Regions from separate parts of the Massilia sp. LMS1-1-1.1 genome, predicted to be linked through region 1. Evidence: predicted binding sites of a transcription regulator. Region 1 holds the regulator's gene; the other holds the start of a gene.

The links. Region 1 encodes NrdR, which represses ribonucleotide reductase genes. Its sites were predicted from a motif close to CACNANATNTNGTG; they were not measured.
Region 2: the regulator NrdR is predicted to act here: its motif matches at 3,263-3,276, upstream of MRBLMS1_RS12205 (ribonucleoside triphosphate reductase).

What each region holds. Positions count from the first base shown of each region.
Region 1 covers NZ_JBFPNG010000002.1:48,816-54,318, reverse strand. The annotation lists gene tolQ (protein TolQ) at 1-255, opposite strand, end outside; gene ybgC (tol-pal system-associated acyl-CoA thioesterase) at 302-703, opposite strand; ZMP/ZTP riboswitch at 1,018-1,142, shown strand; gene glyA (serine hydroxymethyltransferase) at 1,254-2,501, shown strand; gene nrdR (transcriptional regulator NrdR) at 2,645-3,106, shown strand; gene pilV (type IV pilus modification protein PilV) at 3,310-3,879, shown strand; gene MRBLMS1_RS09135 (PilW family protein) at 3,876-4,844, shown strand; gene MRBLMS1_RS09130 (pilus assembly PilX family protein) at 4,857-5,503, shown strand, end outside.
Region 2 covers NZ_JBFPNG010000012.1:500,403-505,905, reverse strand. The annotation lists gene ubiT (ubiquinone anaerobic biosynthesis accessory factor UbiT) at 11-538, opposite strand; gene ubiV (ubiquinone anaerobic biosynthesis protein UbiV) at 558-1,460, opposite strand; gene ubiU (ubiquinone anaerobic biosynthesis protein UbiU) at 1,588-2,625, opposite strand; gene MRBLMS1_RS12210 (hypothetical protein) at 2,788-3,204, shown strand; gene MRBLMS1_RS12205 (ribonucleoside triphosphate reductase) at 3,323-5,071, shown strand; gene nrdD (anaerobic ribonucleoside-triphosphate reductase) at 5,068-5,268, shown strand; gene MRBLMS1_RS12195 (anaerobic ribonucleoside-triphosphate reductase activating protein) at 5,258-5,503, shown strand, end outside.

The DNA of each region.
Region 1 (5,503 bases):
AATGCGGGCCAGCGCGCCGCTCTGGTCGCGGTTGCCGCTGGCGTTCTGGTGCAGCGCATGCAGGTTGCCGCCGGCCCAGAAGCTGCGTTCGAATTCGATGGTTTGCTTGCGCGCCTGGCGCACGGCGAACATCTTGCGGAAAATGTAGGTCCAGCTGGTCAGGGAAATCAGCAGCAGCAGTGCCATGATCAGTTGCACGATCAGGTGGGCATTGGAGATGAGCGCGAGGAAAGAAAGATCTTGTGTAACGTTCATTGGCTGGCAGTCTGTTGGGTGAATTATCCGGGGTGGCGGGTGGGGTTCAGGCAGCGCGCATGCGGGCCGCTACCGCATCGGGCACGGCGCGCGGGCGCAGTGCCGAATCGACGCAGCCGATCTTGACGCGTGCCGTGTTGAGCAGGCAGTCGCCGCACCAGGCTTGTTGCAGGAAAACGATGGAGGCGCGCCCCATTTTCTCTATACTTAATGTCAATCTTACCGTGTCATCGAGCCTGGCTGGCGCATGATAGTCGGCGTTAACGCTTTTGACAACGAACATCGCGTCATGCTGCTCCAGCAATTCCTGCTGGCCCACGTCGATGGCGCGCAGCCATTCGGTGCGCGCGCGCTCGAAGAATTTCAGGTAGTTAGCGTAATAGACGATGCCGCCGGCGTCGGTGTCTTCATAGTAGACACGTACGTTCCAGGTAAAGACTGAAGGCATGTTTATTGCGCCAGTAGTGAGATTGAGCAACATTTTACGCGATTTTTCTTCTTGTGACTGTGGGCGCTTGCTGGAAAGCCATGCAAAAGCTGCATATAAGTTGCACCGCAGCATTGTAAATCTGGCGTGTGCAATGGCAAGCTTCGTAACATACGCTTACAAGCCATGACCAGGTTTAAGTCCAGCTTAAGAGCTACAGGCATGCTCCGGGCGGCCTGTGGCCATGTCCGGGCTGCGGTGGCGCGCGGCGATTATAGCCGCACGGTTGCATTCCTTGCTCAATTTCGGCACTTAACTTACAATTTGCATTCCATTACGTCTCACGTGACTGGCGAAAAGTCGGGCGATCTCCATGGATGGTGATCGGCAAACCGGCGAAAGGTGGGCACCCACCGGGAAACGTGAGATTTTTCATCAGCCGTTCGCCTGGGTAGCCACTATGGAAAAGCACGAAGAGGCTGCCTGTCCAATGTTGTTATTCACTTAACGTCGGCTCCCCTCATTCGATCCAATCTGCCAGTACAAGCACCCTCATACTTGGAGTTTTTACATGTTTGCAAAAGATCACACCCTCGCCAACGTCGATCCTGAATTGTTCGCCGTCATTCAAAAAGAGAACACGCGCCAGCACGATCACATCGAACTGATCGCGTCGGAAAACTACACGTCGCCAGCCGTAATGGAAGCGCAAGGCTCGCAGCTGACGAACAAGTACGCCGAAGGTTATCCAGGCAAGCGCTACTACGGTGGCTGCGAATACGTCGATGTGGCCGAGCAACTGGCCATCGACCGTGTGAAACAGCTGTTTGGCGCCGAATGCGCGAACGTGCAGCCGAACTCCGGCTCGCAAGCGAACCAGGGCGTGTTCTTTGCCATGTTGAAACCAGGCGACCTGATCATGGGTATGTCGCTGGCCGAAGGCGGCCACCTGACCCACGGCATGCCGCTGAACATGTCCGGCAAATGGTTTGACGTCGTGTCCTACGGTTTGACGCCGGAAGAAGACATCGACTACGAGGCAATGGAGCGCCTGGCCCGCGAACGCAAGCCGAAGCTGATCATCGCCGGCGCGTCCGCATTCTCGAAAAAGATCGACTTCGAACGCTTCAGCAAGATCGCCAAGGAAGTTGGCGCCTACTTCATGGTCGACATGGCCCACTACGCCGGCCTGATCGCCGCCGGCCTGTACCCGAACCCGGTGCCGTTCGCCGACTTCGTCACCTCGACCACGCACAAATCGCTGCGTGGCCCGCGCGGCGGCATCATCCTGATGAAGGCCGAACACGAAAAAGCCATCAACTCGGCCATCTTCCCTGGCATCCAGGGCGGCCCGCTGATGCACGTGATCGCCGGCAAGGCCGTCGCCTTCAAGGAAGCACTGAGCCCTGAATTCGTCGAATACCAGAAGCAAGTGATCAAGAACGCCGACGTGCTGGCGAAAACCCTGATCAAGCGCGGCCTGCGCATTGTTTCCGGTGGTACCGAATCGCACGTCATGCTGGTCGACCTGCGCGCCAAGAACCTGACGGGCAAGGAAGCCGAAGCCATCCTCGGTTCCGCGCACATCACCTGCAACAAGAACGGTATCCCGAACGACCCGCAAAAACCATTCGTCACCTCGGGCATCCGCCTGGGCAGCCCGGCGATGACGACGCGCGGTTTCAAGGAAGCGCAAGCGGAAGAAGTGGGCAACCTGATCGCCGACGTGCTGGACAATCCGCATGACGCCGCCACCATCGAGCGCGTGAAAGCGGCCGTGAAAGTACTGGCCGACGCGCACCCTGTGTACGCCGCATAATAATTTGTCCAGAATGTGTCATACGGAGTAAGATTCTGTATGACACATTCCTTCGTGCCCAAGGGCGCCCGGAGTGATTCGGGCGCCCTTTGTACAAGGGCGGCGATTTCCCGTAATTATTACTATAAAGTTGTAGCCAGCCCATGAAATGTCCATTTTGCCAGCACGGCGACACCCAGGTTCTCGATACGCGCGTATCGGAGGAAGGGGATGCCATTCGGCGCCGCCGCCGCTGCGGCAAATGCGACAAGCGTTTTACCACGTACGAACGGATTGAACTTATCATGCCGGCCGTCGTCAAAAAGAATGGCAGCCGGACGGAGTTCGCTGCGGATAAGTTGCGCGGCAGTCTGATGCTGGCCTTGCGCAAGCGTCCCGTTGCGGCCGCCTCCGTGGATACGGCCATCGCGTCCATCCAGGAAAAACTGCTGACCAGCGGCTTGCGCGAAGTCGATTCCGGCTATATCGGCGAACTCGTCATGCAAGAATTGAAGCGCCTCGACAAGATCGCCTACATCCGCTTCGCTTCCGTCTACAAGAATTTCGAAGACCTGGCCGAATTCCAGGATGCGATCGCCGAAGTGGGGCAGGCGCGCAAGCCCTGACGCTTGCTCTGACGTTCACCACGTCAAGGTTCGCCTGGCAAGCGGCCTGATCAATCCCACCGCTGTTCTTCCCATCTTATTGCCGTGTTGTTTGCGCCAGCGCAGACCCGGCTTTTTGCGCGCGCCTATCTTGTAGCTGGGCCGCCTGTTCCTGCGACTCTTTCTGCGGAAGGGAGTAGCGCATGCGCAATGGCGGTCGCACTATGTTTCCTGCCGGTGGCAGCAGCCTCGTCGAGGTGCTCGTGTCGCTGCTGCTGCTGGCGCTGGGTCTGCTGGGCGCCAGCATCCTGCAACTGCACTCCCTGCGCGCGCGCCATGAGTCGGCGCTGTTGTCGGCGGGCGTGCAACTGGCTGCAGGTATGGCAGAACGCATGCGCGCGAACAGCGTGCTCATGAATGGCCCCGATACGGGCAATCCCTACCTGAACGTGGCCTACGCGGCGGCGGACGACGCCGAAGCAGGCGGCGGTGCGCCCGACTGCTTCGGCGCAACTGTCTGCAGCGCGGCCGAACTGGCGCAATTCGATATCGCCGAATGGAAGCAGCGGCTGCATGCGGCCTTGCCCGACGCGCGCCTGCATATCTGCCGCGACACTTCCGCATGGGATGCCGCCGCCCAAGGCTTGCAGTGGGCGTGCAGCGGCGGCAAGGGCGCACCCATCGTCATCAAGCTGGGCTGGCGCGGCCGCCTGCCCGATGGCTCGCCCGCCGTGAATGCGGCAGGCGAGTCGCTGCCCAGGCTGGCATTCCAGCTGGGCGGAGGCGGTGCATGAGCGAGGTCCTGTATCGGCATCGCGGCATGAGCCTGGTCGAATTGCTGGTGGCCCTGTCGCTGGGCGCGCTGCTGATGCTGGCCGCCAGTAGCGTGCTGCTGGCGGCCAGCGGCAGTTATGGCGACCAGTCCGCCAGTGCGCGGCTCGATGACAACGGCCGCTATGCGCTCGACACCATCGCCCGCGCCGTGCGCCAGACGGCGTACGTGAATTGGGACAGCAGCGCCGCGCCCGTCGCCCATGCCGATGACGACAGCGCGAATGTGGCGGGACTCGATGCGCGCAGCCTGGGCAAGAACAGCGAGGGCATCAGCGGTGCGCTGCCCGGCGCCCTCCACGGCAGCGATGTGCTGGCCCTGCGCTATTACGGCGCCGGCAAGGAAGAGGGCGGTGACGGCTCCGTGCTCAATTGCGCGGGCTTCGGCGTGGGTGCCGCGCAAACGGAGGCGCAGCGGGGCTGGAGCATTTTCTATGTGGCACAAGGTGCCGATGGCGAGGGCGAGTTGCGCTGCAAATACCGTGGCGAGAACGGCTGGGGCGCGGACGCCATCATTCGCGGCGTCGACGGTTTTCAGGTGCTGTATGGCCTCGACACGGACACGCCGCCCGACGGCGTGGCGAACCGCTATGTCAACGCCAGCGCGCTCGAGGCCTACGATGCGGCGCTGGTGCTGGAGGGGGCGGATGCGGCGGCGCGCCAGCGCGATCTGCACCGGCGCACGCACTGGAAGCGCGTGGCCAGCGTGCGCGTGGCCCTGCTGCTGCATGGCGAGGCGGGCCAGGCGGACAAGATGGCGGAACTGGGGCCGGCGCAGTTCGACCTGTTCGGCAAGGCGTATGCCGAGGCGCACGGCGCCGGCGACACGGGCGTGCGCATCGCGCGCGCCTCCTTGCCCGCCGCGACGCGCTCGCGGCTGCGGCAACTGGTGCAGACGAGCATCATGCTGCGCAACGGGCCGGCCTAGGCGGGCAGCGCGATGGCAGGCAGTGGCATCCGCCGTTGCAAACCGTGGTGCCCAACTTGCGTACGCCACGGTGGCGCCACCCTCGTGTATGTGCTGTGCCTGCTGGTGATCATCTTGCTGCTGGGCATATCGGCGGCGCAGATGGCCTTGCAGGGCGAAAAGGCGGCACGCGGCGAGCGCGACCGGCAGATCGCGTTTCAGGCGGCGGAGGAGGCATTGGTGGATGCGCAGAACGATATCGAAGGTTTACCTGGTGCGCCCGGACGCAGCAGCCTCTTCGCGCCAGGCAGTGCGGCAGGGTTTGCGGACGGGTGCGGCGAGGGAGGCGCACTGGGCCTGTGCCTGCCTGCGGCGCCGGACGCGCCGCCGCTCTGGCTAAGTACGGATCTCGATGGTGCCGACGCTGGCAGCCGCGCGGTGCCGTATGGCCAGTTTACGGGCGCCGTCATGCAGACGGGGCAGGGTTTTTTGCCGTCGCGCCGGCCCCGCTACCTGATCGAACTGCTGCCGTTTCACCCGCCCGGCGCGCAGGCCACGGCAGCGGCCGGCGGCATGGCCACGGAAAGCTATGTGTACCGCATCACGGCCATCGGTTTTGGCGCGCAGGAAAGCACGCAAGTCGTGCTGCAAAGTTATTATCGCAAGCAGGCGGTGGGAGC
Region 2 (5,503 bases), on a different contig from region 1:
AGCTTCCAACTTACCCTCCCCGCGCGCCCCGGTCGCGCAAATGCGCCAGCACGCGGCGCGGTCCCAGCGCCTGCAGGTCGAACGGCGGCAGCTCGATGGCGTCGAGCGTATTCTTGAACAGCAAGCCCAGCTCCGTATCGCCTTCCAGGCTCAAACGGCGGCTGAAGAACAGGGTGTCCGGATCTTCCTGGCGCCGCGCCAGCAGCATCAAATCATGCACGCTGGCGGCGATGCACAGATCCGGCACGTCCACATAGCGCTCGGCCACGAACACCGTTCCCTGCCACTCGAAATCGAAGGCGATGCCCGCGTCCAGCAACCGCAGGCGCAGGCTGCGCCCTTCCAGGCTGCTTCGCACGTCGTCGGGCAATTGCGGCGCCAGCAGGCGGTTCAAGCCCTGCACGAACAGCCAGGAGGCGGGATACGGCGGCAGCTTGGACAGCAATTCGGCCAGCGGTTCGGGCAGCCGGTATGACGCGGCGGGCTTGCTCGTGCCGGGTTTGGCGGGGACGGGCAATCTTTCCAGTTGGTCTTGCATGTGCTTCCTTTCGATGCGTTCAATGGGCGGCGTGCTGGTGCTGTTCCATGCCGGGCTGGCCGTGCCAGTAGCCGTCGCAAGCGCCGGCCGGCTGGCAAGCCGCCAGCTGGGCCTGGGCGCCGATGCCGCTGACCTGGCCGCGGCGGGCGCGGTCGAAGATGGCGATGACTTGTTCCGTATGCATGGCTTGCGGGCTGATGCGCGCCACGGACACGCCCATGTCGCGCATGGCGTCGAGTTCGCGCACCAGGTTGTAGACGAGTGCCGACTGCGTCTGCGTGCCATTCAACACGAGGAACGGCACTTCATCGCGCGTGCGCAGCAGCAGGCCGTCCGGCTCTTCCAGGCAGCTGTAGCCGCAATCGTCCTTCGGCAGGTTGCGGTTGCGCGCCGTGAAGCAACGCGCGGAAAACGCCAGCGGCATGCGGCCGTAGGCAAATACCTCCGTCTCCAGCCCTTCCGGTTTCTGGCGCTGCATCTCGGCCAGCGCCGTCTGTCCCATTTCCAGCGGCATTACCCAGCGCCGCGCGCCCAGGCGCGCCAGCAGTTGCAAGCTGGGGCCATTGAACAGGTTCAGATGGGGGCCGGCGACGAAGGACGTGCCCTTTTCCATGCAGTGCACGGCGCCCATGTCGTTGGCCTCGACGCCGTAGCGGCCATTGCCCGTGATGCGGCGCAGGGTCGCCAGTTCCGCGCCCGCCTCGATCAGCGCCTGCGTCGACAGCACCACTTCCTTGCCGGCGGCGGCCAGCATGTCGGCGATATCGAGCCAGTCGGCCAGGCGCACCTCGTGCCGGCGCGAGCAGACGGTTTCGCCCAGGTAGACGATATCGACGGCCGTGGTCGCGATCTGCTGGTAAAACTCGAAAACGGTGGCGCGCGGCCAGTAGTAGAGCAAGGGGCCCAAAGAGAGTTTTAACATGCCTTTTCCAGTATTTTTAAAGTTGACAAAACTGTAGCGAGCGGCCTGCGGCGAGGCCGAGAAACGCAGCTGTGCCAGAGCACAGCGAGCATCGCAGGCCGCGCCCCGTGACGCGCAGCAGGTTTTGCTATTTCCAGGAGCGGTGGTAGGCACCTAATGTGTGCTGCTGGCCCTCGGCCAGCTTGTCCATGGACGCCATCCAGGCCGGTTTGACGGCGTAGCGCGCATTGCCTTCGCGGCAGGCGTCGATCGCTTCGCGCCACACGCGCGTGACCTGCGCCACGTAGGCGGGGCTGCGCTGGCGTCCTTCGATCTTCACCGCGCGCACGCCCATGGCGATCAGCTGCGGCAGCAGCGCCAGCGTGTTCAGGCTGGCCGGCTCCTCGATCGCGTAATACTCTTCGTCGTTGACTTCGAAACGTCCCTTGCACAGGGTCGGATAGCTGGCGTTTTCGCCTGGCGCATAGCGGTCGATCAGCACGCCGTTCAGGCGCGATTCGAGGCCGTTCGGCGTTTCCAGCCAGCGCACGGATTTCGCCGGCGAGCACACGCCGTGCGTGTTCGGCGCCTCGCCCGTCGCATATGACGACAGCGCGCAGCGCCCTTCGACCATCACGCACAGGCTGCCGAAGCCGAAGACTTCGATCTCGACTTCCGTCTTGGCGATCAGTTGCTCCACCTGCGCCATCGACAGCACGCGCGGCAGCACGGCGCGGGCGATGCCGAAGTGTTCATGGTAAAAATTGATCGCTTCATAGTTGGTGGCCGAGCCCTGCACGGACAGGTGCAAACGCAGTTGCGGGTGGTGTTCGCTTGCATACGCCATCAGGCCCGGATCGGCCACGATCATGGCGTCGATGCCGGCCTGCGCGGCGCGGTCGATGGCGCTGCGCCACACGGCCCAGTTGTGCGGCTGCGGATAGGTATTCAGCGCCAGCAGCACCTTGCGTCCATATTGGTGGGCATAGCGCACGCCCTCGGCGATGGCCTTCTCGTCGAAATTGAGGCCGGCGAAATTGCGCGCATTGGTGGCGTCGCGAAAACCGAGGTACACGGTGTCGGCGCCATTGTCGACGGCCGCTTTCAAGGCAGGCAGGCTGCCGGCGGGGCAGACCAGTTCCAGCGGTCCGGCCACGCGGGTGGCGGTGGTTGATTCAAGCATCATGGTGTTCACAGTCCTGTAGCGGCTCAGGGTGCAGACTATAGCCCCGCCCTTACCGCCCAGTCCTTGACGCAGGTGAAGGAATGCATGCATGGCTGGCGCGCGTTCAACTTGCTTGACCTGGCTGTAAAATGCCCCACTTTTCTTCCTCACCGATTGCCCGCCATGCCCCGCAAACCGCTGCTGCTATTCCTGCTCACCCTGTTCCTCACCGTGCTGCAAATACAGTGGGCTTCGCCCGCCGACGGCTATGTCGAAGAAACGCTCTCCGTGCTCTCGCCCGAGGCGCTGGGCGTCTGGGCCGGCGTGCTGCTGCTGTTCCTGCAAGCCGTCTTCGCCCGCCGCGCCATGCCCGTGCTGCGCCAGGCCGCCATCTGCACGGGCCTGCTGGCCGTCTACTGGCTGCTGGCGAACTACGTCACGTTCGACGCGCGCGTGGCCAGCTGGAGCACCTTCTCGGCGCGGGAAATCTGGGCGCACGTGCTGCCCGCCTCCGTCGTCAGCATCGCCGTCTGCGGCGCCATGTACTTTGGCCTGAGCTGCTTCATCCCGCGCCTGGGCCGCGCAAAAAAAAGCCGCTGACGCGCTTTCTTCACCTGCATCAAGGATTCATCACGCAACTGCACGCGCCCTTTGACGCCACTATATTTAGTGATTAATCTCCATAAAAACACCGCATGTTGTGTTTATTGGAGGTTTCATGACGAAAAATGCAGTTTCCCCCACACGCGGCCAGGTCGACGTCGCCGCGTCCATCAATGAATACCTGGACCGGCGCGACTGGCGTGTCAACGCCAACGCCAACCAGGGCTACTCGCTGGGCGGCCTGATACTCAACGTGTCGGGCAAGGTCATCGCCAACTACTGGCTGGACCAGGTGTATCCGCCGGAAGTGGGCGCGGCGCACCGCGAAGCGGCGCTGCACATCCACGACCTCGACATGCTGGCCGGCTATTGCGCCGGCTGGTCGCTGCGCACCCTGCTGCACGAAGGCTTGAATGGCGTGCCGGGCAAGATCGAATCGGGCCCGCCGAAACACATGTCGAGCGCCATCGGCCAGATCGTCAATTTCCTCGGCACCCTGCAAAACGAGTGGGCCGGCGCGCAGGCGTTCAGCTCCTTCGACACCTACATGGCGCCCTACATCCGCAAGGACAGCCTGCGCTACGAAGACGTGCGCCAGTACATGCAGGAGCTGATCTTCAACCTCAACGTGCCATCGCGCTGGGGCACGCAGACGCCGTTCACCAACCTCACCTTCGACTGGGTCTGCCCGGACGACTTGCGCGAGCAGATTCCCGTCATCGCAGGCCAGGAGATGGCCTTCAGCTATGGCGAGCTGCAGGCGGAAATGGACATGATCAACCGCGCCTATATCGAGATCATGATGGCGGGCGACGCCAAGGGCCGGGTCTTCACCTTCCCCATCCCCACCTATAACATCACCGAGGATTTCGACTGGCACAGCGACAACGCGGAACGCCTGTTCGAGATGACGGCCCGCTACGGCCTGCCCTACTTCCAGAATTTCATCAATTCGGAACTCAAGCCGAACATGATACGTTCCATGTGCTGCCGCTTGCAGCTGGACTTGCGCGAACTGCTCAAACGGGGCAATGGCCTGTTCGGTTCCGCCGAGCAGACGGGTTCCCTGGGCGTGGTCACCATCAACTGCGCGCGCCTGGGCCACTTGTGGCGCGGCGACGAGCCAGCGCTGATGGCGGACCTGGACCGCCTGCTGGAACTGGGCAAGACCAGCCTGGAAATCAAGCGCCGCACCATCGAGGAACTGATGCAGCAAGGCCTGTTCCCATACACGAAACGCTATCTGGGCACCCTGCGCAATCACTTTTCCACCCTGGGCGTGAACGGCATCAACGAGATGATCCGCAACTTCAGCGGCGACGCTTACGACATCACGGCGCCGGAAGGCCATGCGCTGGCCGTGCGCCTGCTCGACCACGTGCGCGCCCGCATGGTGCAATTCCAGGAAGAGACGGGCCATATGTACAACCTGGAAGCGACACCGGCCGAAGGCACGACCTACCGCTTCGCCCGCGAAGACCGCAAGCGCTATCCCGCCATCCTGCAGGCGGGCACGGTCGACAATCCGTATTACACGAATTCGTCGCAGCTGCCTGTCGGCCATACGGACGACCCGTTCGAAGCGCTGGAATTGCAGGACGCGCTGCAGCGCAAGTACACGGGCGGCACGGTGCTGCACCTGTACATGACGGAAGCGCTGTCCGACGCCAACGCCTGCCGCGAATTGGTGAAACGCGCGCTGAGCCGCTTTTCGCTGCCCTACATCACTGTCACGCCCACGTTTTCCATCTGCCCGCGCCACGGCTACCTGGCCGGCAAACATGAATTCTGTCCCACCTGCGACGCGGAACTGATCGCCCGCAAGCAGTCCGATCTCGCTCACCCACTCAAGGAAACGCCATGAACGCACGTCCCGACTTCACTCCCGCCATCACCCTGCTCGACACGGAACGCCAGCGCTGCGAAATCTGGACGCGCGTAATGGGCTATCACCGCCCCGTCGCCTCGTTCAACATCGGCAAACAGGGAGAGTTCCACGAGCGCCAGTATTTTACGGAAGCGAGCGCCCGCGTGGGCCAGCCCGCCTGCCATGGCGCTTGAACTGAAAGTGGGCGGCCTGACGCCCTTTTCCGCCACAGACTACCCGGGCAAGCTGGCGGCCGTGGTGTTCGTGCAGGGCTGCCCCTGGCGCTGCGGCTATTGCCACAATCCGCACTTGCAGGCGCGCACGCCGGAAGGCGCCATGCCGTGGCAGGACGTACTGACCTGGCTGCGCCGCAGAACGGGCCTGGTCGACGCCGTCGTCTTCAGCGGCGGCGAGGCGTGCATGGATCCG